DNA from 3 places in the Bradyrhizobium sp. C-145 genome. Region 1 is predicted to be linked to each of the others. Evidence: riboswitches for the same ligand, from Rfam matches in the RefSeq annotation. Region 1 holds a riboswitch; each other region holds the start of a gene.
The links. A riboswitch is a leader RNA that binds a small molecule or an ion and turns the genes downstream of it on or off. The one in region 1 is predicted to bind cobalamin.
Positions count from the first base shown of each region.

Region 1 (8,090 bases):
AGGCGTGGAGGAGCGACCCTGCTATGCTTCGTGCCAAGTTCCATCGGCAGACAGAAGGCTGCCGCCGGTCTCGACGAGGGCGATGACATTTCGCCGTAAATTCTTGTCACGAAAGACCGATGTTCGAAAGAAATCTGGTCTCGCTTCCTCTGAGATTTGGACCGCCGCGGAGTTCAGATCAACGTTCGCTGCGGAAATGATCGGTATCGTTTGCGCAAACCGCGCAGAACCCGGAGCTCTCTTTCGTAGAGCCAGCCGGGATGGGTCCTTGATGCCAATTGCATTGTGGCTTTTCGTACCTCCGCGCTGCACCATGATCGTGCGCCAGGGCAGGTGGAGCAGAACTAAAGAAGCGTTTTCCCATGCTTCAAATCCGGATCTATGACGCGCAGACGAATGCGCGCGAGAAAATCTAGCGCCGACTCAGCTCGGTCCTCGATGCCTCGCGCACGGCTCCGGGGCTCCTCGCCGGGGCTCTCGGAAAAGGGTCGGCACTCAGGGGGTATGCCGGCATCGCTAACCGTGCCCCTGTTACCCTCTTAACCGGTTTCGTCGCAACACTCGATCCCGCGCGCGGCCTCCGCGTCGGCATGCTCACGCTCTTGCGGGTGCCAGTCAGTCGCGCGATGCGCGGCGCGCACGCCGGATCGGGCTTGGGCCCGAGGCATCTTCAGGCCCGCTCCCGTGAAGAATGGCATGGAGAGTGGGTCCCTCGCAGATTGGTGTGCTCTCACTGCCTGGGGTGCGCCGGGGGCCAAATCTCGCTAGCTGGCACGCGCCGCTGAGCTCGACTCCTCGCAGAAAGAGTCGAGGTAATCGTGCTGCCCGATTTTTTCGATGACGGGCTGAAGGCTGCGGAAAGGCTCGCGACTGTTGCGGAGGCGTAAACACCGCGACTTTAGAGCTGATATGTCTTGCAGTTGCTCTGAGGCGTTCGGCGCTAAAGGAGCTGCGGTGCGATCTTGCTCTGCGGGACCATTTACCGAGGCCTTTCGCTCCCCTCTAACTCGTCCCGTTCCTTTGGCTCCATGCGAGCGAACCAGGAGCCAGGAGGAAAGGCCGCGATACGCTTGGCAAAAGAGGATTGCGGCTCCCAATCTTGTCCTTCGCTCTTCTCGAAAGTGATGACTCCGTTATGGGTAAAATAACGGGGCCCTGCGATATTACAGTTCACCAAAAGCAGAACGCGCCACAGATCACCGTTCTCGGTGGGCTTGTCATTCTGCTTCGGCAAGTAGTTCACTCCAACAGGTTCAACGATGTTGCAGCGGCCCTGCCGCAGAAGATCGCCGAGCTGGCCCTGCGCGGTCGTCACAAAGTTGAAGTTGGTCGGATCATGCAGAAAGCGAAGATTTGCGTCCCTTTCGCCATCCGCGACTTCACTGGCGATCAACGAGAGCGCCAGGGCGCGCCAGCCCAGTTCCATCGGCTTTGCATAGGTCGACGCAAGTTCAATCGTCCCGTCGAGCGCGATCTTCCAGGTGATAACGTACTGTTCGTCTGATTTATTGTCCCGGTGCCTGGTCCACGAAACGAAAACATACTCATTTCGGTCAAGTTCAGCGACGCCCCACGTTCGAGGGACGAAGTGTGCCACCTTCGAGACGTTGGACAGAATTTGTTCTATCGTCTCACCATCTTGCGCTCGCCACGTTGACTTGACTCTGTCGACAAGAGGGCTGTCGTTGGCGCGAACACTGTTGCTCATGGCAGCCAGCGCGGCCAGGCAGATCAGCGGTCCACCGAGACAAAACCATAGCGCGCGTCTTCCAGACATTCTCTTCATAACCGTCCGCCCATCTGGTCTTTCATCAACACGTCTTTCAAAGCGGGCAACCTTCAACTTGTTATGCGCGAGCGCAAGAAGTTAGCGGCTACGCGACGGGGCGACCGATGGTGTCCCGCGCGAGCAGGCGCTCCCCTCTATGTCACGCGCCGCTAACTTCAGCCGCCAGCGACAGCCCCAATTTGCTGTGCTGGACATGCCCAGCAGGAGGAGCCTGGGCATGCCGAGGACTTGCATTCTCCGTGCCAGGTAATAGACGGCAATTCTCACCGGTTTTGTGTCCTCTTTGTCGACTTTCCGACTTGCACTCGTTTCGATCGTTCCATTCAGCCTATCCATCGCGGCTTATCCATCCTCGTCACGCACTGGATATTCGACGGCGCAGGGGAACGCCTCGGTGTCCTGATGAGAATGGGGAGCACGTTTGCCGCAATTGAACCGTTTGGTTTATCGTTCCTGGAATGTGGCCTTCGATCTCTGCCATGCCTTGGGGCACTTGTGGCCAAGGAGCCGCGGCGCGGTTGGCGCTCCTTTCGCGATATGCGGCGCTCCGGAAGTCGAGGGCAGCCTCCGTCAGCTGCGCTTTGCACTCGATGGCCAAGGACGCCAAGCCAATCTTCACCGCCGAGCATTTGGAGTCTGGTTGGCACGCAAATCAACGTGCTCGCCGCGTATGTTGCTGGCTTTCGCCAGGTGTCTTGGGCCTAATCAACACTGATCCTGTTGGTCGAGAAGGCGGCTGGGGCGGACGTGCTCGAAGAACCGCTGGGAAGCCGGGACTCGCATCAAATGCGTTCTGCTCGAGGCAGCAGTTCCGGCCGCGCAAGCCGCATTTGTCCTTTCCACCGATCTGGCATGCGGCCCCACGCGCAGGTAGCCACGATGGTCATTCTGATATCGCTGATTGGAGAGCGCTTCTACATCGTAGTCAGCGATAGAGATGCTCAGTCATTCGCGTAGCAGATGTTCGCAGCATTAGCTTGCGACATAATCTGAGAGGTTGACGGAAGAGTTCTCTTGCCGATAATCCAAGTCGTCGAGGTTCTCCGGTTTGCATTTGATCCGGAGCTAAGAGGGAAGCCGGTGAAAATGCCGGCGCTGCCCCCGCAACTGTGAGCGGCGAGCCGCTGTCCAACGATGTCACTGAAGCCTGCGCGGCTTCGGGAAGGCCGGACAGCAGCGATGACCCGCGAGCCAGGAGACCTGCCCCGACAATATATTCGTCCACGGGCGGGGTGTCCCGGTGGTGCGCCAAGCAGCCGTCGCACCGCGCGACTTCCCCTGCCTGCGTCCGCCATGGCCTTTGCCCCCAACATGGGGTTTACGCTATGTCTCTTCTCTCCCTTCCGGTTGCCACGCTCGGAACGCCACGCATCGGTCCAAGGCGCGAGCTCAAACGTGCTCTAGAGAGCTACTGGGCCGGAAAAAGCAGCGAACAGCAGTTGCTCGAGGACGCAGCTGGCCTGCGTGCCGCGAACTGGGCTCGTCAGAAATCTATCGGCGTCACGGTCATTCCATCGAATGATTTCTCGCTGTATGACCAGGTGCTCGACACAAGTGTCATGGTTGGCGCCATCCCGGAGATCTACGCCTCGAAAGCCGAATCCGTTTCGCTCAAGACGTACTTCGCCATGGCCCGCGGTTCACAATGCGACGACCAGGGTGCGAGTTGCGGTCATGGACCCCGCGGATTTGGCGCACCCGCGCAGGAGATGACCAAGTGGTTCGACACCAACTACCACTACATGGTCCCCGAGTTTCACAGGGGACAGACTTTCAGGCTATGCTCTCGCAAGCCGATCGAGGAGTATGAGGAAGCCAAGGCCCTTGGCTTTCAGACCCGCCCTGTCCTGATCGGGCCGGTCACATTCCTAAAGCTCGGCAAGAGTGCCGATCTCGCGTTCCAGCCACTCTCACTGCTGGATGAACTGATACCGGCCTATATCGAGGTTCTGGAGGAATTGGCCAAACGTGGGGCAAATTGGGTTCAGTTCGATGAGCCCTGCCTGGTTCTTGATCTGGATGAGGGGGCGCGAAAATCTCTGCTCCATGCCTATGACCGGCTCGCCAAGGAGGGGCCGGCCATCAAGATCATGGTTGCCAGCTATTTTGGCGACCTCGGCGACAACCTGGATACCGCCTTGAGGCTGCCAGTTGCCGGACTTCACCTCGATCTGGTTCGAGCGCCACAGTTATTGGACCAGATCATTGCTGGCCGCCGAAGTGATCTCGTCATCTCGCTCGGCGTGATCGACGGCCGGAATGTATGGCGGTCGAATTTGTCCTCGCTGCGCCAGCGGCTCGAACCCGCGATTGCGAAGCTTGGCAAGGATCGTGTACAGATCGCCCCATCCTGCTCGCTGCTTCATGTGCCGGTCGATGTTGAACTCGAGACCGGGCTCGCTTCCGACGTCAAGAACTGGCTTGCTTTCTCGGTCCAGAAGATGCGCGAGCTTGCGATCCTGGCGCGGGCACTCGCAGGCGACCAGAATGTTGCGCTAGCTCTTGCCGAGTCGGAATGTGCTGCGACTGTCCGCCTGACTTCGCCGAAAATCCGCGATGCCAATGTCGCTGCCCGGATGAGAGCGATCGACCAGAGCATGCGCCCGCGCGCCAGCCCATTTGCCCGTCGTGCCGAGATCCAAAGCAATCGTTTCGGACTACCGGCTTTTCCTACCACGACGATCGGATCGTTTCCGCAGACCACAGAGGTCCGGAATGCCCGTGCGGCGCATGTGCGAGGCGCGATGAGCGACGAGCAATACGACAGGTTCCTCAAGGAGGAGACTGCGCGCGCCGTACGTTGGCAGGAGAACATCGGTCTTGACGTCCTCGTGCACGGCGAGTTCGAGCGCAATGACATGGTGCAGTACTTCGGCGAGCAACTCGCCGGCTTCGCATTTACCAGGAACGGATGGGTGCAATCCTACGGCTCGCGCTGCGTCAGGCCACCGATCCTATTTGGCGATGTCTTGCGGTCGAAGCCTATCACCGTAGACTGGTGGCGCTACGCGCAATCACTAACGAGCAAGCCGATGAAGGCGATGTTGACCGGACCGGTGACGATCTTGAACTGGTCCTTTGTTCGCGATGATATTCCCAGAAGCGAGGTCTGCCGCCAGATTGCGCTCGCGATCCGAGACGAAGTCCGTGATCTCGAAAATGCTGGTGCGACCATGATCCAGATCGACGAAGCTGCACTCCGCGAAGGATTGCCATTGCGCCGATCGGAGTGGACGGCTTATCTCGACTGGGCCGTAGATTGCTTCCGCATCTGCTCATCGGGCGTCGCCGATCAAACGCAAATTCATACGCATATGTGCTACTCGGAGTTCAACGACATCATCGGTGCGATTGCTGCAATGGATGCGGATGTCATCTCGATCGAGACGTCGCGCTCGAAAATGGAACTACTCGACGTGTTCAGGAACTACGAATATCCAAATCAGATCGGGCCGGGCGTGTACGACATCCACTCTCCACGCGTTCCCGAGACGGGCGAAATAAAGGAGCTGATGGCGTTGGCTCGGACACGGCTGCAGGATTCGCAGCTCTGGGTCAATCCGGACTGCGGCCTGAAGACGCGGAAATGGGAGGAGGTTCGGCCCGCGCTAGCGAACATGGTCGCTGCCGCCCGCGAACTGCGCGCTGCATCCGATCCGCGAGGCCGTTAATCCCGGGTTTGGGTCTTTTCTCGACAAAGCTGATCCGCTTGTGCTCATTTGGGCTCTCGACAATCGAGGGAGCCTTGGGAACACAAAAAGATGCCCGGCCCCGCTTAGCGGGCCGGGCGGAAGTAAAGTCTGGGAGGAGCGACGCTGACGCATCGCGCGGACTTCCATCGGCGGAGGGAGGACAGCCGCCGGTTCGATCACGGCGAGGACATTCGCCGAAGATCTGAGCCCAGTTGAAGCACAAGCTCAGCTTAGCTCAATTATGCCGTGGTATGCGACCGATATAGCTTGAGATTAGAAATCTACACCAGCGTTTGTCGCTCATGAGCACGTTGGCAGCGGTTGCCGACAGCAACGAGGGGCAGTGATGCCGGGCGGTCGCCGCAGGGCACCAACCGCAAGCTCGGTGCGCTTTCCTGCCTGGAAACCTTATGCTCGATCAGCGCGACGATACGAAAAAACCGGCTCCAAGAATCTCCCGAGCGTAGCCAGTGCATGAGCGGTTGCTATTGATTTGGACCCTGCTTAAGGCAGTCCTTGGTCGACCGGTTCCACCCGATAGTCGGGTTTCGGCTTGGGCCTCTGTTTGAGATCTATGAGCGGGCCACGCAGAGCATGTCGCGAACTTGAAGGTGGCGTGTGCCGACAGGGTGCTCCTCGGCCGTGAGTGTGGTCCTGCTCGGCCTAGCCGGTTTAGACCGCCGGACTGCGTGTAGCCGCGCCCCGAGGAAGATGAGCGTCGAACGCCGATGCGACGCTCCGGACCAGGAACTCTGCGCCATCAGCTACGGAAAGCCGGCCATCGTCAATCACCACGACGCCATCTGCGATAAGGCTCTCGATTCGAGAACGATCGACGACGGCCAACTTCGGGTCCAGTCCGTGACGACGGGATGTCTCGGAGAGATCGACTGCCATGTCGCACATGATTCGCTCGATGATCTCGGCGCGGAAGCGATCCTCCTCCGTCAGCAAATAGCCCTTCGCGGTAGCGAGCCGATCCTCGGCGATGCGAGCAAGGTAGTCCTTGGTCGAGACAGCGTTCACGACGAACCCTTGCTGCATGCGCCCGATGGCGCTAGCGCCGAGGCCAATGAGGGCGTCAGCGCAATCGTCAGTATAGCCCTGGAAGTTGCGCTTCAGCCTGCCTTCCTGCTTCGCCCGGGCAAGACTTTCGTGCGGCAGGGCAAAGTGATGGATGCCGACGCGTACGTATCCAGCATCAATTAAAGCTTCCGCGATCGTTTCGAATTGGAGGTAGCACTCGACACTGTCGGGCAGAGTGAATTCATCGATCTTGCGTTGATGCTTCTTAAATGCAGGAATATGCGCGTAGCCGAAGGCCGAAATCCGATCCGGATGCAACTCGAGGCATTTGGCGACGGTGTCCAGGCACGAAGCGACTGTCTGCTGGGGCAGGCCATAGAATAGGTCGAAATTGATCCGGCCGACGCCGGCGCGGCGTAACCGATCGACCGAAGTCGCGGTCTGACCGAAGCTCTGCAGACGATTGATAGCCCGCTGAACAACCGGATCGAAGCTCTGGACGCCAAGGCTCGCCCGGTTGACCCCGCAATAGCCAAGCGTCTCGGCCATCGGCTCGCTCAACGTGCGCGGATCGATCTCCACAGCGATCTCTGCATCAGGTAGGACGGCGAACGAATAACGTAACGAACCGACCAGATCAGCAAACGTTTCAGGCGTCATGACCGTGGGGGTACCACCCCCGAAGTGGATATGAGAGATCGGTTGTCGTTGCCCGGCTACCTCTGCAACGAGGTAGGCTTCAGTCCGCAGCCCAGCCGCATAGATCGCGATCGGCTCGTCGCGTTTCGTAGCAGACGTGTGGCAGCCGCAGTACCAGCACATGCTTCGACAAAATGGCACGTGCACGTAGATCGAGGCGGATTGCTGGCCGCCCAAGGACTTGAGCCACGCTTGATAGTCTAACTCGCGAACTGACGCTGAGAAATGCGAGGACGTCGGATAGCTGGTGTAGCGCGGTAGGGGGCCGGGCCATAGAATTGTGCCAGGTCCGGTCGCATTCGGATGCCTTTCTTGCTTTCTGGACCCGATTATCGGAGTGTCGGCTGATGGCTATGGCCACTCCAAGGCGCAATGGAGGGGCATGCTACACGCCGCATACACGAATGTTGGATGGCGATGAAGCGGTCACACACCAGAAATGAGCATCCATTACGATGTGTAGCCCCATAGCTCGTTGTAATCCAATCGCGCCAGAACTGGTGGTGGCGATTGACGTCCAGCGCCTTGTTGTTCGTGCTGAACGTACCCGGCGTGGCAGTGCTTCGCAGTTGGCGTGCAGTGAGTCGAACCGGCTGCGGTCGGATGATTAAGAGCGTGCTGGGCAGGGCTCAAGGATTGGGAGTGCTTCGCCGCACCCGCCTGGCCCCAATCGTCCGTCCTTATCGGTCGGCGGACATGAGAGGCGTCCGTTTCGCGCGATATCACTGCGCAACCGCCAGGCCTGCGACGGTCACATTGTGGAACGTGCCGGAACCAGAGCTCAAGAAGGCCTCGACCATGCCGTTTTCATTGATGGTCGAGATCATATTGCGCGGAAGCCATTTTGGCGGCACGGCAGCCTACGCGCCCGCGAGCACCCCATT
Region 1 covers NZ_CP088150.1:6,445,000-6,453,089, reverse strand. Annotated here, with positions in the region: gene LRP30_RS30435 (nodulate formation efficiency C protein) at 980-1,843, opposite strand; cobalamin riboswitch at 2,809-3,012, shown strand; gene metE (5-methyltetrahydropteroyltriglutamate--homocysteine S-methyltransferase) at 3,115-5,460, shown strand; partial or broken gene hemN (oxygen-independent coproporphyrinogen III oxidase) at 6,154-7,505, opposite strand.

Region 2 (8,090 bases), 1.9 Mb from region 1:
ACCTCAGCTTGGCGGAGACCATGTTCCGCCCCTTGATGACACGCGCTGGAGCTCCCCAACCTGATACTCAAGCGTTCTTGTCTGACGTTCGAGATAGGCTACCCGCGAAGCGAGTTCTTGAAACCGTTTTTCCTCTCTGATCTTGCGAGCATCTCGATCCTCTATCCACCAGTAGTAAAAGACCGCAGCCCAACAGGCGACCACCAGCCACTGGAAGTTTTTGCTGTCGCTAAAGACGACGCTGTAGACGGAAACGAGCGAGAGGCAGACATAGCCGATGACCCTTAATGCCTTCATTGATCGTGCCCCTCTCGTCACCAGTCGTTGAGTTCGAGGATCAAATCAGCATCCGGACCGTGATCGGGGTCTCTGCGGGTGAGCGCATTCAGTTGATCGTTCATTCCGGCAAGCCGTGTCTGGATTGTCTTCAATCGCATTTCGAGTTCGCCAGTCATCCACAGGACAAGCGCAATATCAGCCCGTCCGTCCGCCCCAGATCGAGAACCCACGGCGCTGACATCGCACCGAATGCCATGATCGCCATTCCGGCGCGCCGCCATGATCGCATCCGACGATACTTCTTCAGCGCGCCCTTAAGCTCGAACTCCATATCGCCCTCCCCAAACTCGGTCGCAGACGAGCGTAGACCTGTTTGGCGGAGAGATGCCGGTTGTTTCCCGGTTTCCACAGTCTCGGCAGCAGGGCGGCAAGCGACGGGAAGGCGTCAGAGCCCGCAGGAAGCCCGCACGGCGCGCCAGAGCGACAGGGCCACAGGACACCGAACAGGGCCGCGCCAGCGCATAGGCAAGGCCGCAGGAAAGGCCGTAGAGCGCGGCCGGGGACGGGCTAAGGGGACCGGGACCGGGCCGCGTCAGCGCACCCATGTGAAACTAGGGCCTATTAGGGCCCAGCAGGTTCGGACGGGCTTTTCGCCCGTCCGGCAGAAGCAGCAATATGTCTTTATCTTCAGGCACTTCCGGCGATTTCAACGGACCGAAAATATCGCTGGCGGAAAGGACCACACGGTTTTGCCGTACGCGCGGTTCGTTGGCACCACAGGGTTCGACGGCGTTGTGCACGTTGCCATCGAAATGCTGGCACGACGAACCTGACAGCGCCGTCCGTCCGCGCGAAGCCTTAAGGGCTCACGGAGAGCAATCCGCCCTGCCCTTAGCTCTCGCGCCCGACGCTGCCGCGTCCACCGCAAGCCCGGCTCTGCGATCATCACGACACATGATCGCCCCTCAAGGGTGAGCCGGGATGAGCGACACATACGACAAATCCGAATTTCGGTAAAGTGGAATATTTTCGCGAACGAGGATTGACAGAGAGCGACACAGCAAAATCCTGCAGCCCCGATGGCGCCACGACGTCGAACGTAGCGGCGCTCAGGCCGACATCGCTCGCTTGCGCCCGAACGGATCGAGCAGGCGGACGATCTCGCAGGCGGCGACGAGACCGGCGAGCCAGGCGGCGCTGGTCAGCCCAAGGCGCATCACGATGGCTGCGGTGAAGGCGCCCTCTCCCCCCAGGAACGGCGTCGCGGCGAGCAGCGCGAGCTCATAGGCCGCATAGGCGGCGACGAGCGTGACGGCCAGCGCCAGCGGCGTGCGGCCCTGCGGCAGCATGCGCAGCACCGCAGACGAAACGGTGGTCGCCAGCAGCGCGGCCGCGCCGATCGCAAAACCCCAGGCGATGGTGCTGCCGTCGATGGGATAGTGCAGCGCGCCGAAGCCGATGGTCTGGTTGACGAGCCAGGCGCCAGTGACGACGAGCAGCGCCGGGCGCAGCGGCAGCATCGCGGCCGCGACGACGGCAAAGGCCGCGAACGGTGTTGCACAGGCGAGCGCGAAGCTTGCGAGCGCGCATGACGCCGTCAGCAGCGCAAAGCAGAACATCGGCGCAAGACGCGGCGCGACCGGGTGAAGCCGCAGACGGTCGGCGTGAGACGGCTGGATGCTGAGAGCCATAAGTGATCTCCTTCTATTCGAATTCTAGTGCATTTGGGGACGTGTGACAGCCCTATCGACGTCAGAACGTGGCGCCGGCTTTGAGCAGATAGCTGCGGCCGGGCAGCGGATAGGCGCTGAAGCGACCGTCGGTAAAGGTGCTTGCGACTGCATAGTCGTAGTAGAGCGCGTTCAGCAAATTGTTGACGCTGAGCGACCAGAAGTACCGCTCATATTGACCACTGAGCTTGAGGTCGATCGTGCCATTGGCAGGGATCGGCTTCTGCGTTCCGGCCTGGTCGTTGTCCATGCGACGCTCGCTCCAGAATCGCGCGGTGGCGTCGAGCACGACATAGTTCTGCCAGATGTTCCAGGTGACACCCGCACTCGCGGTGTAGCGCGAGACCAGCGGCACGTCATTGCCCGCCCAGACGCCCCCTCGGAAGACAGCCCTCGTATAAGCCATGCCGGCGCGCAAGAGCAGCGCGTCGTTGACGCGATAGGAGACACTGGTCTCCGAGCCGTAACGACGGGTCGGATCGAGATTGGCGTTGTAGAACAGGATTGGATTGAAATGGATCTCGTTGGCGAGGTCCATCAGATAGAGACTGCTCTGCATCTGAAGACCGCCTCCCTTGATACGTAGCCCAGCCTCGACATCCTGCGAGGTCTGGGTCTTGAGCAGGAACGTTCGCGGCAGTGGATTGAAGAAGGGATCGAATGAGGGTCCTGACGACACCCGCTCGTCGACGTCAGGCGTGCGAAACGACCGCGCGGCGCGGCCGAACAGCGAGACAATGTCGTTGAGGCGATGCTCGGCACCGAGGTGCAGCGCATACTGGGTCTCGTCGCTCCTGAGCGGGTGCGCGCCGATGTCGGCGTTGAACGGAGCCGCCGGATCAAAATTGTCACGTGCCGACAGACTGATGGTCTGCACCCGCGCGCCATAGGAAACGTCGGTCGTGGGCGTCACACCCAATGTGTGCTGAAAATAGCCCGCAACGGTCTGCTGCCTGAGGTCGTAATTGTGCCAGGCGGCGAGACCCTGGCCGGCGCCGCGGTTCTGCTGAAAGCTCGCATCGTAATAGTCGATGCCGGTCAAGAGCTGCGACGGCATTCCGAGCAGGAGGCTCTTCACGCTGAGCCGCGGCGTGATCGACCATGTCGTCAGATCGGCGTCGACATAGGTCGAGGTGAAGAAGGCGGGCGCCGGCGTCGGACTGGAGAAGAATGCACTCTGCTGCCTCTTGTCGCGCAGGCCGCCGTCGACGATGAGATCGACGCCGTTCACCAGGGTTTTTGTGAAGCCCGCTGTCGCGCCAAAACCTTGCTGGTTGGCATAGTTGAAGGGCGTGCTGGTCCCCTTCCGGTTGGTCGCGAGCTCGTCGAGACCGATCGAGGGATCGACGGTGCGGCCGCCCGGCAGTCGCAGCTCCTGATTGTCGCCGGTCACGGACAGGAAAGCAGTCAACCCCGGCGTCGTGTAGTTCAGATTGCCGACGCCGTTCTCCTGGGAATAACGATTGTTGTCACGATAGCCATCGGTCTTGACGGTGTTGCCGTAAAACGAGGTCGACCACGGACCGGAATTGAGCCACGTCGAGACGTTGGCGAGCCTGGTGTTGAACGAGCCGAAGCCGACCTCGATGCCCGCGGCCATGGGTGGTCCGCCGACGCCGTTCTTGGTGACGATGTTGATGACGCCGCCGACCGCGTTGTCCCCATAGAGCACCGCACCGGAATTGCCGCGCGTGATCTCGATGCGCTCGATCGAATTGAGCGGGATGGTGGCAAGGTCCACCTGCGCCATGTCGATGTCGTTCAGCCGCCGTCCGTTGACCAGCACCAGCGTGTTGGTCGTTGCGAACGCGCCGAAGCCGCGCAGGTCGACACCGGTCTTGGCGCCGATCGGACCGCCATAGAACGTCGTGATCTGGGCGCCCGGTACTTGCGTCGAGATGATCTCGGCAAGCGTCTGCGACGGCGAATGGGCGACGTCCGCGGCGGTGATGACGGTCGTGGCGGCGTCGACGATGCCTCCATTGTTGCTGGCCGCCTCACCGCCAAAGCCGGCCGAGCCGGTCCCTGTCGGCGCGCCGTTCGGCGTCGCACGGCGTCTCCCCATGTCGCCATCGCTGCTCGCCCTGGCACGCGTGCGGTTCTGATCGTCGGCCCTGGTCACTTCGACCGGCGGCAACTGCTCGGCGGCAGTCTGGGCGCGGACGCCCCTCATATTGAGGACAAGAACGGGAATGATGAAGCTGGACGCCAGCCAGGCCGTGCGACGGCACCGGATTGCGGCGGAAACGGAAGACATGCGAACAAAACCTCGGCAGGACGTCAGTGGCACGTCACAGCGAACGAGGTTTCACGACGAAGCGATCAATCGCTCCGGTGAAGCTAATGTCTGTACTCCCCGACCGACATCTTCGCGTGTGACCACGGCTGACGGCAGGTCTCCTGGCTCGCGGGTCGTTACCTCTCCGTCGCCTTCCCAGGACCGAGATTCCCAGTGGCATAGGACGAGAGATTCGCCGCTTACAGTTGCGGGGGCAGCCATGGCATTGAGAAGATCCCGGCGTTGGGAAAATCTCGCACCACGTTCCCTTTTGATCTCCGTGAGGAGAACCGTCGCGGATCTTTTACGAGTCGTGCAGCCCGGGAGTCAATCGACTGGTTGCATCTGGCAGCGACCACTCGCCGCTGCCGGTGCGTCCCGCAAGCAGAGGCCCGGCAGCTACGTCCGCCCTCGCGGGCGCTGGGCCTGCGCCCAAGCGATGGCGACGTCGCGTGGCGGAACATCGATGCGCTTGATCGGCGTCAGTTCGCCGGAGGCAGAGACAATCGCGGTCTCCTCGCGGCGGCAGCGCCGACACACGAAACGGACCTCACGCGGGAATGCCGACCAGCTTGAACGTTTGACGTTGGCAGCCATCGGCCAAGCGTCGCAATGCGAGCACGACACTAGGAACCGGCCGGGATCGAGCATACCCATTCAATCGGACTCCACGCGTCCTGCCCGCCTCCTTCAATGATTAATCCAAGTGAATCGTTCCGGTGCCTGGGCACCGCCGACAGCCTCCTGTCTTTTGGCGCGCCGGCGATTTTGGCCACAAGCATCAAGAACTCAGCGAGCCCCCTTGAGGGTGCAGGAGGTCGTGCAGGTGACCGTGGTGCCGTGATCGCATGACTTGCAGGCGCTGACGCACTGGTTCATGTCGCGAGGATTGTAGCTGTAGTTTCGCATCGGGCAGGTCGACGTCGAGCCGGTGATGTCCTGCTCCTGATCGCAGGCCGCCGTCATGAGCGCGAATATGATCACTGCAACGAGACGCATGGGATTGCCCGTCAAACATGGCAAGTGACACTCGCGAGGCGCTGCATTGCAACGAACCCCGGCCTTCCCACTACGAGCCATCGCCAATCAGCGACGCCCGCATGCGCCTGAGAATGCGCGCCAAATGTTAAGAACGGATTGCAGTCGGCCTCAAGCAGCAGCGCTGGTCGCGATCGCCTGCCGCATATCCACTGCCAGCTGGCGGTACTGCTCGGCGAGCTTCAGATAGAACTCGCGCTTGGTGCTGTCGGTGGCGAGCTTGGCAATCAGCTCGCACTCGGCGGAGAGCGTCTCGAACCGTTCGAGCCTGTCCTCAAGGTGTGTCATCGGCGTGTCCCCATCTGACGCCTCAGGGACGTCGAGCCTAAGCCCGGGAAATAGGTCACGGCGAACATCGTTATGGAGTAGAATCGTTTTTTCCGGTCGGCGACGCCGGACGGCAGGCAATGCTATTTCTGCTCCAACCGCCAGGCGCCGTCCCAACCCACGTCCGGCGGGTTGACCTCGAACTGCGCGATGCGGCCGAGCAGCGTGCGCGAGGGACCGTCGCCGGGGACCGCTTCGAGCGCGGCGTTGAAGGCGGCGCGGGCGTCGTCGAAGTGCCCGGCGCGATAGGCGGCAAGGCCTTCGGCATAGTGCGTGCGCAGGCGCGCTTGCGCATCGGTGAGTGCGCCGGCCTTGCCCATCACCTCGAAGACGGCCTGCGGTGCGCGCTGCCCCGCGACCGCGACGCGATCAATCTCACGCAGTTCGAGCTGTGAGCCGATCGCATCCGCCGTTGCTTGCGAGACCAGGACGCGGGTGCCGTAGGCCTTGTTGGCGGCCTCCAGCCGCGAGGCGAGGTTCACGGCGTCGCCCATCACGGTAAAGCTCATCATCAGGTCGGAGCCGATGCTGCCGGTCAGGACCTCGCCGGTGGCGATGCCGATGCGCAGATCGCACGGCGCCGGCATGGCGCGGATGCCGAGCAGATCCGGCAGCTGCTTCTGGAGCGCGGGCACCTGATCGGCCATCTCGATGGCGGCAAGGCCGGCGAGCATCGCCTGCTCGTCCTCCTCGATGAAGGGCGGGCCCCAATAGCACATGATGGCATCGCCGATATATTTGTCGATGATGCCGCGATTGCTGCGGATGGGGCCGGACATCACCGTGAAGTAGTGGTTCATCACCTTGACGAGGCCGCGCGGGGTCACGCCCTCGCTCATCGAGGTGAAGCCGCTCATGTCGCAGAACATGATGGTCATGACCCGGCGCTGGCCGTCGATGGCGACCTCCGGCCGGTCAATCAGGCCCTGCACCACTTTCGGGTCGATGTAGCGGCCGAAGGTCTCGCGGATGCGCTCGTTGTGGCGGAGCTGCTCGATCATGCGGTTGAAGGCCGCGGCAAGCTCGCCGATCTCATCCTGGGTGGAGACGGTAATGGGCTTGTCGAACCGGCCCGCCTCGACCTCGCGGGTGCCGGCGAGCAGCAGCCGCACCGGGCGCGTGATGCCGCTACTCACCAGGAGCGCAAAGGCAAATCCAACGATCGCTGCGAGCAAGGTCACGATGCCCGATACGATGATCGCCTGGTGCTGATGGCTAATCACCTGCGACGTGCTGAAGAAAACCTGCGCCAGCATGTCGGCGCGGATCGCATCGATCTTCTGATTGAACTGGTCGCGCAGCACGTCGATGTGCTCCAGCGTGCCGCGGGCCTCCGCCATCTGTCTGGCATCGACCTGCTTGGCCAGCTTTGCGTGGTCCTCGGTCAGATCGCGGCGCAGCTCAGTGACGGCGGTCTCGATGCGGAGCTCGATCCGCGCCAGCGCGGCATTGTCGGACGGTGTCCTGGGATCGTTGATGATGGCGTTGATGAGCGTGCGTGCGCTCTCGGCCTCCTCCTCGATCCTGCGGTCGGTCTGCTCGAACTCGCGCACCCGCGCCGCGTAGGCCTCCTCGTCCGACGGCGACTGCATCTTGGACATGACCATGCGCCGCAGCGCCAGCGCCCGCTCCAGCGAGCGGATGTTGGCGCGCGCCAGATGGCCGTAGGCCGGGATGTAGCGGTTGGTCAGCTCGTCCAGGAGGACGCCGACCTTGCTCGACATCACCATCGACAGGATCGAGGTGACCAGCATCAGGACGATCAATCCGAGGGCGATGCCGACGATCTTGCGCCGGATCGACTGGTTGAAAATCGGCATAGGTGCAGGGCAAAGGCTGAAAGGATGAAGCGAGGGAACTCAATACACCGGATTTAGCGGTGGGAACACGCGCAATCTCGCCTTTCTGACGCGGTGAACCGTACGCAACCGTCGCGCGAGCCAATCGTTAACAAAGGTTAAACATGCTGCCTTTTCCGCTATTTCGGAAGTTCCCGAGTTCCCATCCGTATTTTGCCGCATTGTCGCGAGAGCGTGAGGAATGCGAAACGATGTCATGACATCGTTTGGTGTCGTCTCTTGATTCTCAAGCCGCATGTCGTCGCGGACCTTGGTTTGTAGTGGTTTCGCAGGGGGACCATGGAATGAACCAGTGCCTACGCTCGCTCGCGTGTGTCGTTGCCGTGGCCACGATGGCCCTCCTTCCCACCGAGTTGGCGGCGAAGAGCAATCATAAATCATCCGCGCCGAAGAAGACGCATGAGGCGAAAGCCGGCAAGCAGCGCCATGCCTCGGCCGGCAAAGCGCGGCACGGCAAGCACGCCGAGGCCAAGCGCCGGCCGAAGAAAGCGGTCGACGAGCCCTCGGACAAGCCGGCACCGCCGCCGCTGACCGGCGATCTCGCCGCGCTGAAGGATGCGATCGACCTCGCGCGCAAGG
Region 2 covers NZ_CP088150.1:4,590,700-4,598,789, forward strand. Annotated here, with positions in the region: gene LRP30_RS21395 (hypothetical protein) at 4-297, opposite strand; gene LRP30_RS21400 (hypothetical protein) at 315-560, opposite strand; gene LRP30_RS21405 (hypothetical protein) at 1,389-1,970, opposite strand; gene LRP30_RS21410 (TonB-dependent receptor) at 2,032-4,266, opposite strand; cobalamin riboswitch at 4,382-4,597, opposite strand; gene LRP30_RS21415 (hypothetical protein) at 4,687-4,944, opposite strand; gene LRP30_RS21420 (hypothetical protein) at 5,077-5,286, opposite strand; gene LRP30_RS21425 (hypothetical protein) at 5,437-5,613, opposite strand; gene LRP30_RS21430 (adenylate/guanylate cyclase domain-containing protein) at 5,736-7,472, opposite strand; gene LRP30_RS21435 (lytic transglycosylase domain-containing protein) at 7,796-8,090, shown strand, end outside.
Region 2: another riboswitch for cobalamin. It lies ahead of LRP30_RS21410 (TonB-dependent receptor); the one in region 1 lies ahead of metE (5-methyltetrahydropteroyltriglutamate--homocysteine S-methyltransferase).

Region 3 (8,090 bases), 4.6 Mb from region 1:
ATACCCAGATTTAGCGCATCCCTATTCGCCAGATTTGGGGTGGCAGGATGATCTGTATGCGCTCGGTGCGGCCGACGCCGAGCCAGCGCCGGAACACTCCCCGCAACACCTCTCGCAGCAGACCATCGCTCAGGCGATCGAGGAACATCCTGGCTTCGATGAAGATTTGATATGGCAGAATCAGGATGTCGGCCCGTCGCATGCCGAGCCACCATACGCTGGGCCATCACAAGCAGGGCCGTCGCATGCAGGACCATGGCGCACCGCCACTTTGCAGGGTGAGCCGTCGCACGCCGGCCCCTCCCATCCCCGGCCATTGCAAGCGGGACCGCCCCAAACTGGGTCTTCCGCAGCTGGACCGCCAGAACTTTCCGAGTTCCGTATGCGGGACGGACATCTCGCCAAGGACTACTGGGTGTTTACTGGTCAAACAGCCACAGGCGCTCAGATCGACATGCTGGAGCGCAGCGGAGTGAAACCGAGCAAGGACCACCCGACGACAGCTTTCACCATTCTCGGGGTGCCTCATACGGCCGAATGGAGAGAAGAGGGCTTCATTCGTCTCACACCGCCGCTAGACCCGACCCTTTGGCCTGAAGACCCGGAGAAAGACCAACCTGCAGACGCGGAAGATTCGCACATCCGCTAACGGCTGCAGCCGAGCCACGGCAGGGTGATCTCCGCGGGCCGACACCGACCTTGCCGATGGCACGAGCACCTGGTGAGAGGCGACCTTGTCGGCGGCTATTCTGCGGCCAAGCTTCTCGTTTCGGGCCACTTCATAAGTGCCCAGACCAGGTCGCGCGAGGGCAGCGTGCAAGGCAAAGGCCGCGCGAGTCGGGATAAAGCTGGATATACGAAATCGACGAGATCATTGTTCATATGGCCAGGATGCGCGGCGAAGAGCATTGCAATTTCACCGGCAAATCAGGTCTAGCGCGGCTTCCGGGCTTCCGCCGGGATTTTAAAGGATCGCGAGACGAACATGTCCTCGACGATGAAGGGCGTCTGCAGCAGGATAGGCGCGGTTTGACCGTCAGACTACTGCGCGGGTTCAACATCGAACTGCTTGCTCTGCCTGCCGTTTGTCCTCACCCTTGGCGGACGATTGATCATCCGCAAACATAATGACCCGAGCAACTGATGGTGATGGCCTGACTGATAACGGCGTCCGCGATCATAGTTTCAAACGGGCTAGATTTAAATGTCCATGTGATGTCGCTTGCCCCCACAAGCACAAGCGAACTTCTGCGAAGTCGAGGTGTACCGGGATCGAACGCAACAAAGCGCTGTTGCGATCGTCCTAGATGCGGCCGAAAGCCGCCCACACCCCTTCTTCGCCGTCCCAGCTGCCACGGCTCGCCCCCTTGGAGTACTCCGTAGCGCGCTGCTCGAAGAAATTTGCGTGCTCGACCCCATTCAGGATCTCGACCAGCCACGGCAAGGGGTGCGGCTTGAGCTGGTTAAACCCGCTCTCCCGGGCCTCGAAGAAGCCGAAGACCGGGGCAATCCCGAGCTGGGTCAGTCGCCAGTCGGCGACATAGCGGACATAGGCGTGGATCTGCTCGGCCCGCATGCCCTTGATTTCGCCGAGGCCGAAGGCGAGATCAACGAAGTTCTCCTCCAGCTTCACCATGGTCTCGGCAACATCGATGATGTCGTTACGGACGGAGCGCGTCACCGCGCCGGTTTCGCGGTGCCATTCGTGAAATAGCTTGATGATCCCCTCGCAGTGGAGACTCTCGTCACGTACTGACCAGCTTACGATCTGTCCCATGCCATTCATCTTGTTGTGACGTGGAAAGTTGAGCAGCATGGCGAAACTGGCGAACAACGCCATGCCTTCGGTGAAGGCGCCGAACATCGCGAGGGTGCGAGCGACGTCGCCCACGGTATGGACGCCGAACTCGTGCATGTAGTCCGCCTTGGCACGCATCTGCGAATAGCCGCGGAATGCCTCGAACTCTGTCTTCGGCATACCCAGCGTCTTGAGCAGCAGCGCATAGGCATCAATGTGGACGGTCTCCATATTGGTGAAGGCGGCCATCATCATCTGGACGGTAAGCGGTTGGAAGATCGGGATGTAGCGCTTAAGATAGTTGTCGCCGACCTCGATGTCCGACTGAGTGAAGAAACGGAATATCTGGGTGAGCAGCGCGCGCTCATTGGCGGTGACGCGGTCCGACGCCCAGTCCTTGAGGTCGGGGCCGAGCGGAACCTCCTCGCCCATCCAATGGGTCTGCTGCTGGCGCTTCCAGAACTCGTAAGCCCAGGCGTAGCGATCGACGTCATATGTTCCAGCCGAGTCGAGCAGGCCCACCCGTCCCTTGCCGATCAGCGTACGCGGATCGACGGACGAAAGTTCGATCACTGACATGCAAGGCACTCCTCATAATCGGTGCGCTGCGGCTGCGGCGCCGCCACCTTGTCGCCGTCGCTGATCTTGCCGGCGAACGCCGCGCGCGAGATCGATTTTGAGCGGCAGTAATAGAGGCTTTTCAATCCGCGCTGCCATGCCGTCCAGTGCAGCATGTGAAGGTCCCACTTATCGACATCGGCTGGCAGATAGAGGTTGATCGACTGGCTCTGGCAAATGAATGGGGCGCGGTCGGCGGCAAGCTCGACGATCCAGCGCTGGTCGATCTCGAAAGCGGTGCGAAAGATCGCTTTCTCGCGCTCCGACAAGATGTCGAGATGGGCGACTGATCCTTCGTGCGCTATGATCGACTGCCAGATCGCCGAGGTGTCGGCGCCTTTCGCCGCGAGCAGCTTGGCGAGATGCGGATTACGCACCGAGATGGCGCCGGACAATGTCTTATGGGTGTAGATGTTGGCGGGGATCGGCTCGACGCAGGCACTGGTGCCGCCGCAGATGATGCTGATCGAGGCGGTCGGCGCGATCGCGATCTTATGGCTGAAGCGGGCCATCACGCCGCGTTCCAGGGCATCCGGGCATGGGCCGCGCTCGCGAGCGAGCGCCACGGATGCCGCGTCTGCATCGCGACGGATTTTTCGAAACATGTTCAGATTGAACGACTTGGCTAGGACACTCTCCATCGGGATGCCCTTGGCCTGGAGGAACGAGTGGAATCCCATAACGCCCAGGCCGACGGAGCGCTCGCGCAGGGCGGCGTAGCGGGCACGCTTCATGCCGTCCGGTGCCACGGTGATGAAGATTGTGAGCACGTTGTCGAGGAAGCGCATGATATCCTCGATGAAGCCTTCCTCCTCATTCCACTGGTCCCAGGCCTCGAGATTGAGCGATGAGAGGCAGCACACCGCGGTGCGCTCCTCGTCGCGATGATCGATGCCAGTCGGCAGGGTAATCTCGCTGCACAAATTCGAGGTCGAGACCTTCAGGCCGAGCTCGCGCTGGTGCTTGGGCAGCGCGCGGTTCACGGTGTCGATGAACAAGAGATAAGGCTCGCCAGTCTGCAGCCGGTTCTCAAGGATGCGTTGCCACAGCTGGCGAGCGTCGATCTCGCGGACGGTCTCGTTAGTCTTTGGACTGCGGAGAGCGAAGGCGCTCCCGGCCCGCACGGCATGCATGAACTCGTCGGTCACGTTGATGCCGTGATGCAGGTTGAGGCTCTTGCGGTTGAAGTCGCCGGACGCTTTCCGGATCTCGAGGAACTCCTCTATCTCGGGATGTTGGATATCGAGATAGACCGCCGCTGAGCCGCGCCGCAATGAGCCCTGACTGATCGCCAGCGTCAGGCCGTCCATGACGTGGATAAACGGGATGATGCCCGAAGTGACACCGCCCTTCACCTTCTCGCCGATCGATCGAACATTCCCCCAGTAGGTGCCGATGCCGCCGCCGTTGGAGGCGAGCCAGACGTTCTCGTTCCAGGCGCCGACGATACCTTCGAGCGAGTCCGATACCGAGTTGAGGAAGCAGGAGATAGGCAGGCCGCGCGTGGTGCCGCCATTGGAGAGCACCGGTGTGGCCGGCATGAACCACAGCCGGGACATTGCATCATAAAGACGCTGCGCATGCGCAACATCGTCCGCAAACGCGCAGGACACCCGCGCAAACATGTCCTGGACGCCTTCGCCGGCGAGCAGATAACGGTCGCTCAACGTCAGCTTGCCGAACGAAGTCAGAAGGTCGTCGCGCGAGCGATCGAGCGTAAGGTCGGACGGTTTTGGCGATGGCGCGAGTGGCCGCGGCAGCGGAGCCAGCGATCGTCGCGGGGCAAGAGATAGCTCACGCGCGGAAGGCTTTGCCTGCGCTAGCCGCGGCCGCACCCTCGGCGGTGCAACGAGATGACCCCGCTGATCGAAATCGTAAGACGACGACATCGGCAACCCCGCGATGTTTGGCGCTGGGGCCCGCGGACGACTTGCGAGGAGACGGGCAAACGTCCCCGACTGCAAGCGCTCCACCGGGGCACCCCGCCCGAGGACGTTTCTTCTGTCGCGGCAGGTCTCCTGGCTCGCGGGTCGCTGCGGCTGTCGGCCTTCCCGGCGCTCGCGCGCGCCAGTGACCATGATGACAGCCGCTCGCCGCTTACAGTTGCGGGGGCAGCCCCGGAATAGCCGTTCGGCGCACCGGATTCCCTCTTAGCTTCTATCCGACAAGATATCGGAATGGAAGACCGTGACAGGCCCACATCTAGCCGCCACTCGCCGAGATTCGTCAAGTCTTGCGCTCGGGAAGATCAAGCTTCGGAAGGTAGAGAACACCGTCAACTTAACGGCCGAAGTCGGGTATATTTCCGGCGCTCCCGCTTTCCCGCTCGAAGTGGTCGGCTATGCGTTAGGCTGCATTTTCCGGTTCTCCCTTAAGCTTGCCCATGGTCGAGGCAAATGCTCGCCGCGTGAGCGTTGATGTCAGGGAACGTCAGTCAGAAACGAACGGCATCCGCTAGCACCTAGCGCTCGCCGCGATAATGACATCCGGATGAAGTCTTTATCCCGCGCTCAAATGACATTGGCTGCGGCCGCGCTGTCGACCAGACTGGCTTCGTTCTCGAGCCCTTGATCCAGCGCCGAACGGGCCGCCGCGCAGCGCAGCGGCTCCTGACCTGTTACGGCTCAAGCGCGACCTGCAAGCCCTCGGCGCCTTCAACATGAACGTAACGCGGCCCAATCGGCCGACCTCTGCCGCTGGCGACGGTGACAATGCTTTCCAGAGGAGTGGCGCGCGCGTCCGCCTCAGGCCGGGTCACGATCAGATCGGCGTGAAACAGCCCTTCTGATTCAAGACCGGTCGCATCAAGGCCAAGAGCCGCCAAGCTGGCCAAACACCCTTCAAACTCTTCAGCATCGCGAAAGCGACGCTGGATAAAGGTTGCGCCGGAAAGACGTTCTGTCACAAGGCCACGACTGGCGAACGTCGAGGCCAAAGACTCAAATGGAAACATGCGCAGCACGAAGGAGATGATCCATGGACATTTGTCTGTCGCATCGAGAATTTTGCTGAACGTCTTCTCCGTGATGTAGCCGATGCACCCCGTCGACATGATGACATCCGTAGAGCGGAGAATGTGCGCGCTGTCCGTTGATAGCGGTTCCTTTTCAAGGTCAGCGACAATGCCCTGCTCCAGCAGACCGACATTTGTTGCGTAGCTGATTGCCGGTGCCGAGACGTCGAGGCCGATAAACCGCGCCAAACCGACATCAGGCCAAGCTGCATAAAAATGTCGATCGAGACGCACCAGTGTCGCAGAACTGATCGCCCTCATTTCGCGCCGAGCGTAGCGATGACGCAAGCCCCCGAAGGTCAGGGGAAAGCGATGCACCGCCGCGTTGATGCCGTATGAACAGCCGACGTCAAGCACGACCGGCTTAAGGCCGGTTGCCGAAGCTTTCGCTGCTAGAATTTGCCGCACAACCGGCTCAGCCACGTCCGGGATCATATAATCCAAGCCTCCGAGGACAGAGAAGTATGCCCTCGGATCATCCAAAGCATAAATATCATCGAAGATAGCTTTAGACCGATTGATCCGCGAAAAATCTGTGCGCACCCCAATGTCTCCCATCTCATTTTGCTGCCCGGCCAAAGGCTGCTGCTTCCAAGTACTCGATGACCTATCTCAGAAGTTGGGCGAGGTGCACCTTCATCGTGCGTTTTTTTAGGCTCGTATCGTGAGACAGAGGCCCAAGCTCTCTATTTCATGTTAGCGAACGCAGATGCCCAGCCGATCCATTGGCTCTCAGGCGCGCCTGAGCCGGACCGATGCGGGCCGATGTTCGGCGGACACGCGGCTGCCGAATGATTCGAGTCAGCACAGTCCTTTGTGCATCAAAACTCCAAGACGCGGAACCAACCTACATCACTGAGCGCAGGCGCATCAAACGGGCCTCACTCTTCGTCAGCTTCTCGCAAGCTGTCCCTGCTAGCATGACGAGAATAGGTCATCTCGCGGCAACGCCGCTATCTGGGTGTTACGACATGGACGCAGGCGCAGCCGATATCGCAGCAAGGGCGCCAGAGGTTGGCGCAAACACCGATAACGCCGGGAACGGCGGCGACAACTCGCCTGCAGCCTTGTTGCAGCGAGCATTCGAAAGGGCGCTGATTTCCGTCGCCACCCAAGTCATAAGCGATTCCCAGTCTGATATGGATGACGCCATGAGCGAGCTAGATGATGGGTGAAGGCCCGGATTCTCGGACGCGCACAGGGAAGGATACGTCGGACGGACGGTCAAATCGAGAACGATTGGGCGAAGCAAGCCAGACTTGGCACATAACAGCAGCTAGACGCGTCTTAGGTGATCCTCCAGGCCGGCGGCGCGAGCGGGTCCGCAAATCCGATCGCACTCGGAGCTTTCGGAAGGCGCCGCAGCGACTTTCCCTTTGCCTTCCGCAGTGGCAAAGATGCACTGCAAATCGAAGGCTTAACGGTGGCCCAAGCTTAACGGCACCCCAAGTCCGCCGGCGTGCCCCATATTCTCCGATGCGGGTTCACGCGGAGCGCTCTTAAATGGACAGTTGAAGGCGAAACGGACCGCTCCCCTTGATGATCAATTGCGGTAGCTACGCTATCCTCGATTGGATCTGCAGCCGCCCGCGAACTCGTCCGCCAGAGAGATCTTCTAAGACTTTCCGTAACATCGGCAGCATTGGCTTCGGGGCGCACATACCTGCGCAACTCCTACATCGCTGGCACCAGCATCGAAAGATGTTGCAGGTACCTGGGCCTGAGGTCACGGCCTGTTTGTCGGTACGATTGGCGCCAAAGCTCAGACCGCCCCGATCGCGCGACCAGAGCGGCGATCCTGGATCGATACGCTGCCGCATCTAATATCTTCATCTCGCTTGCCGAACACGAAAAGCGGGCGCTAGCGCCCGCTTCAGTGACTTACCCGATAAGCTGGAACGCTGCCCCGTACCAGCCAGGCATGCGGCCAATTCAAGCATCCGACGGTGCGCCTGGGTTCTCATTGCTGTCGATGATCGCCTGGTTCATCTGGCGTCCAGACCGATCAACCCAGCCCGAGCCTGGTTGTTCATAAATCGTCTGCGCTCCATCCGATGTCAGCTGATCAAGCGTACGTCCCGCATTCGACTGCGTCACCGTCAGATTGTTCTTACCGTCGAAGCGGTCTGCGAGCCCTTCGACGACCATGGCATTGTCGCCGTTGGTAATGGTCAGCTTCGAGGCCATCGTTTTGCCCTTGCCGATATCAACGGTATCGACGGTAATCTTCGTGCCGTCGTCGAGCTGGAAAGTCATGTTCTTCTTGAAGTCAAAATCGATCTTGCCGTCACCATCGGCATCGACGTGGGGATCCCCTTTAATCGCTGTGACCTTGCCAGTTTGATTGTTACGAATGAGCACCGTTCCGTCATTTTCGGCGACCAAGATCGAATACTTATCACCAAGCTTGATCTCAGCCACGCCGTCCCTGACCTCATGCGACCACACTGGCGCCGGCTGAGACAACCGCTGAGATGACTGCGTGGGCGCCTGAGCGACCGCAACGGGCACCATCGCAAGAGGCGGCGGCGGAGGAACGAAGAAGACGGGGGCCGTAGAGGCAGGCGCTGCGCTCGCATACTGGTAGTTGCCCGGCCCGCGCCCTTGTTCGCCAGCATCGATACTCGCCTGATTCACCGTGCGTCCGGCGCCATCGACCCA
Region 3 covers NZ_CP088150.1:1,494,876-1,502,965, reverse strand. Annotated here, with positions in the region: gene LRP30_RS07130 (hypothetical protein) at 11-202, opposite strand; gene LRP30_RS07125 (hypothetical protein) at 383-649, shown strand; gene LRP30_RS07120 (ribonucleotide-diphosphate reductase subunit beta) at 1,304-2,377, opposite strand; gene LRP30_RS07115 (ribonucleoside-diphosphate reductase subunit alpha) at 2,368-4,305, opposite strand; cobalamin riboswitch at 4,407-4,621, opposite strand; gene LRP30_RS07110 (class I SAM-dependent methyltransferase) at 5,034-5,987, opposite strand; gene LRP30_RS07105 (DUF1521 domain-containing protein) at 7,362-8,090, opposite strand, start outside.
Region 3: another riboswitch for cobalamin. It lies ahead of LRP30_RS07115 (ribonucleoside-diphosphate reductase subunit alpha); the one in region 1 lies ahead of metE (5-methyltetrahydropteroyltriglutamate--homocysteine S-methyltransferase).